Regions from separate parts of the Methylobacterium sp. FW306-05-D genome, predicted to be linked through region 2. Evidence: predicted binding sites of a transcription regulator. Region 2 holds the regulator's gene; the other holds the start of a gene.
The links. The regulator PhoB, encoded in region 2, activates phosphate uptake and scavenging genes when phosphate is short. The targets are predictions, from matches to a motif close to TGTCATNNANCTGTCAT.
Positions count from the first base shown of each region.

Region 1: a site for PhoB is predicted at 921-937, ahead of AC3WLN_RS05250 (CorA family divalent cation transporter). Genes of this name have one in related genera too.

Region 1 covers NZ_JBYSXL010000008.1:51,192-53,388, forward strand. Annotated here, with positions in the region: gene AC3WLN_RS05245 (NupC/NupG family nucleoside CNT transporter) at 1-727, opposite strand, end outside; gene AC3WLN_RS05250 (CorA family divalent cation transporter) at 1,032-1,364, shown strand; gene AC3WLN_RS05255 (Orn/Lys/Arg family decarboxylase) at 1,490-2,197, shown strand, end outside.
Region 2 covers NZ_JBYSXL010000089.1:8,511-10,707, forward strand. Annotated here, with positions in the region: gene phoU (phosphate signaling complex protein PhoU) at 66-791, shown strand; gene phoB (phosphate regulon transcriptional regulator PhoB) at 821-1,525, shown strand; gene AC3WLN_RS21025 (matrixin family metalloprotease) at 1,578-2,197, opposite strand, start outside.

The DNA of each region.
Region 1 (2,197 bases), on a different contig from region 2:
CCCGCGTCTCGCCGAAGGTGACCCGCGTGGAGGTGACCCGGCTCGGCTCCGTCGTCGGCACCAGGATCTTGGCGAAGAGGAGCCCGCCCGGCACCGCCATGGCGCTGGCGGCCAGCAGATACTCCATCGGCACGCCGAGCGCCGCGTAGCCGGCCAGAATCGTGCCCGCCGTGGAGGCGGCCCCGCTCGACATCACGGCGAAGAGTTCGGCCGAGGTCAGCGCCCCCAGGAACGGACGCAGCGCGATGGCGATCTCGCTCTGGCCGATGGCGATGGTGATCACCGCCGAGAAGGTCTCGATCCGCGAGGTGCCGATCACTCGCTGCAGCACCGCGCCGATGCCGCGCGCGGCCGCCTGCATCACGCCGAAATGATAGAGCACCGCGATCAGCGCCGAGACGTAGAGGATCTGCGGCAGGATGCGCAGGGCGAGGATGAAGCCGCTGCCCCCGAACAGTTCGAACATCCGCGGTTCGACGAGGCCGCCGAACAAGAACGCGGTGCCCCGGTCGCCGTAGTTCAGCACGGTCTGGACGAAGGACGCCGCCGCGGCGAGGCCCACCCGGCCCGCCGGAATGAACAGCACCAGGGCCCCCAGCGCCACCTGCAGCGCCAGGGCCGAGAGCACCACCCGGGGCGATATCGCCCGCCTGTTGGTGGAGAACAGCACGGCGACGGCCAGCAGCAGGGCGAGGCTCGCGCCCGCGTGAATGAGTTTCTCGACCATGCCGCCCCACCGTTTCGACGGGGTGGAGCAAGCCCGATGCCGGGACGCTTGTCGCCTGCGAAGGGGAGGCATCCACCGCGACACATCCGAAGCGGTTCATCCGCGCAGGCGCACATCCCCCTGCCACGCTTCGTCGGGACGACGAGAGGGGTGGCCGTCTCTCCGTCGGGCTGCCCTGCCTGTTAACCGCAACCGTCACGACACTGTCGCCCAGACTTGCGATCCAGCACCGCGACCGTCGGCGGTTTGCCGGCAACAGGGCCGCCCGCATGCAGCGCCTTCTCACCGACACCACCGCCCTCCCGTGCCTGCTCTTCGCGATGGTGTTCGACGCCGCGGGGCGCGGGCGCCTGCTGGAGCGGGGCTGGTCCTGTCCGAGCGCTCGCGCCTGCTGCAGGACGAGATCGCCGGGCGCACGGCGGCCGAGACCAATCGCCAGCTCTTCACCCTGTCGATCCTCACCGCCCTGTTCCTGCCCCCGACCCTGGTGACCGGCGTGTTCGGCATGAACACCAAGGGGCTGTTCCTCGGCGAATTCGAGAACGGCTCGCTCCTCGCCCTGGCGATCTGCGGCGCCGCGGCGCTGGCGGTCTACGGCGTGATCCGCCGCCTTGGGCTCGTCAAACGGCGCGCCTGATCGTAAGCCGGCTCTCCGTCGGGCCGCGCGGAGCCTGAAAACACCGCGACTGCCGCAAGATCGTCATCGAAGCGTCACGTCCCGTCGCGAACGGTGCGCCAAACGCCCCTGGGAGCCTTTTCCGCATGGACTTCTTTCGCCGCTTCACCGTCCTGATGTGCGCGCCGAACTTCGACCCGGACGATCTCGAGGGCGTGCGCGTCCAGCAGATCATCGGCTCCGTGGAGAAGCTCGGCTTCGAGGTGGTGCGGGCCCGGCGCGTCGAGGACGCGGCCATCGCGGTCCAGACCGATTCGGCCATCGGCTGCATGGTGGTGGACTGGGGCAAGCGCGGCCTCGACGGCAAGGCGGCGGCGCTGATCAACCTGATGCGCAAGCGCGGGCTGGAAATGCCCATCGTCATCATGGTCCGCCGCAAGCGCCTCGAGGACATTCCCGTCGAGGTGCTGGACTTCATCGACGGCTACATCTTCCTCGCCGAGGAGACCCCGGACTACATCGCCCGCGGCCTGGTGAGCCGCGTGAAGCAGTACGCCGAGACCCTGAAGACGCCGTTCTTCGGCGCGCTGGTCGACTATGCCGAGCAGGGCAACCAGCTCTGGACCTGCCCGGGCCACAACGGCGGCATCTTCTACAACCGCTCGCCGATCGGGCGGATCTTCGTCGAGCACCTGGGCGAGGCGGTGTTCCGCGACGATCTCGACAACTCGGTGCTCGATCTCGGCGACCTCCTCGTCCACGAGGGCCCGGCGCTCAAGGCGCAGAAGGAGGCGGCCGTCATCTTCGGGGCGGAGAAGACCTACTTCGTCCTCAACGGCACCTCGGCCTCCAAC
Region 2 (2,197 bases):
TCCGGCCCGCGCCAGACACCATCAGGGCGGGCACCGGACCGGAGGCCCGATCGAGGAGCACACCCATGCCCGACCACATCGTCACCTCCTACGACACCGACCTCGAGGATCTGCGCCGCTCGATCTCCGAGATGGGCGGCATCGCCGAGAAGATGATGACCGAGGCCGGACAGGCCCTGGTGCGCCGCGACTCGGCCCTGGCCCAGGCGGTGATCGCCGCCGATGCCCGGCTCGACACCCTCCAGCGCGAGATCGAGGAGCGGGCGATCCTGCTCATCGCCCGGCGCCAGCCCCTGGCCATCGACCTGCGCGAGACGGTGACGGCGATCCGCGTCTCGAACGACATCGAGCGCATCGGCGATCTGGCCAAGAACGTCGCCAAGCGCGTGGTGGCGATCGCCGACCAGATCCAGCCGCAGAAGATCGTCATCGGCGTCCAGCACATGAGCGACCTGGTTCAGGAGCAGCTCAAGGACGTGCTCGACGCCTATACCGGCCGCGACATCAAGGCGGCCCTCGACGTCTGGGAGCGCGACGACGCCATCGACGCGCTCTACAACTCGCTCTTCCGCGAACTCCTGACCTACATGATGGAGGACCCGCGCAACATCTCGTTCTGCACGCACCTGCTGTTCGTGGCCAAGAACATCGAGCGCATCGGCGACCACACCACCAACATCGCCGAGACGATCCACTACCTCGTCACCGGCGAGAACCTCCTAGCCGAGCGCGAGCGCCCGAAGAACGACGCGTCCAACTACGCCACCGTGGACATGCCCGGCACGGTCTGACCCCGTGCCGCTCTGATCGAAAGCGCACGATGAGTACGCGTATCCTGATCGTCGAGGACGAGGAGGCCCTGACCCTCCTCCTCCGCTACAACCTCGAGGCCGAGGGCTTCGTCGTCGACTCGGCCTCCCGCGGCGACGAGGCGGACCTGCGCCTGCAGGAGCAGGTTCCCGACCTCGTCCTGCTCGACTGGATGCTGCCGGCCCTGTCGGGCATCGAGCTCTGCCGCCGCATCCGCGCCCGGCGCGAGACCGAGCGGCTGCCGGTGATCATGCTCACCGCCCGGGGCGAGGAGGGCGACCGCATCCGCGGCCTCGGCACGGGGGCGGACGACTACATCGTCAAGCCGTTCTCGGTGCCCGAGCTCCTCGCCCGGGTCCGGGCCCTGCTGCGCCGGGCCAAGCCCGCCCACGTGGCCAACCTGCTGGTGGCCGGCGACATCGAGCTCGACCGGGTCAGCCACCGCATCCGCCGGGAAGGCCGCGAGATCCACCTGGGACCCACCGAGTTCAAGCTCCTCGAGTTCCTGATGCAGAGCCCCGGCCGGGTGTTCTCCCGCGAGCAGCTCCTCGACGGGGTCTGGGGCCACGACGTCTACATCGACGAGCGGACCGTCGACGTCCATGTCGGGCGCCTGCGCAAGGCCCTCAACCGCCCGCGCCAGAGCGACCCGATCCGCACCGTGCGCGGCTCGGGCTACTCCTTCGACGAGATGTTCGAGGCCGAGGCCGAGTAGGCGCCCCCGCGGCGCGCCGGGTCGGCCCCCAGGCGGACAGCCGAGCCCGCCCTCAGGCGAAAATCATCGTGTCGGTGGGGAGGTGCACGGTGAAGCCCTTGCCCTCGTCGATCCAGCCCGGGCCGGCGGCGCCGTGGTTGATGCCGTTGGCCTCCTCGGCACTGCCGGCGAAGTGATGCTGGCCGGTCTGGGTGTTGTAGAAGCGCTCCAGAGTCAGGCCGCCGGGGGCGCCCGCATCCGCGTAGGCCTCGAAGGCGACGCCCTCGTACTTGTAGCTCGGCGCGGTCTTGAGGACCTGGTCGCGCTCGGACACGCTCGTGGTGAAGAAGTGGGCGTTCGAGCCGGTGTCGAAGAACCGGAACACGTCGACGGTGCCCGCGCCCTTGGCCGGGGCCGCCCACGGCGTGCCCTCGTAGGTGAACCAGGGCAGCGTCTGCTGGATCTGCGCCTTCTCGACCGTGCTCGTCGTGTAGAAGTGATCGCCCGTATGGGTGTCGTAGAACCGGTACACCGCCGTGACGGCGCCCTCGGCCGGGGCGCTGGCGACGGGAGGGCTCGTGACGGTGGGGCTCGCGACGGGCGTCAGGGACGCCGCCGGGACCGCCGCGGTCACTGCGGCGGGTGCGCCGTAGAGGGCCTGGATGCCCGCGATGTCGCCGGCCCCGAGGGCGG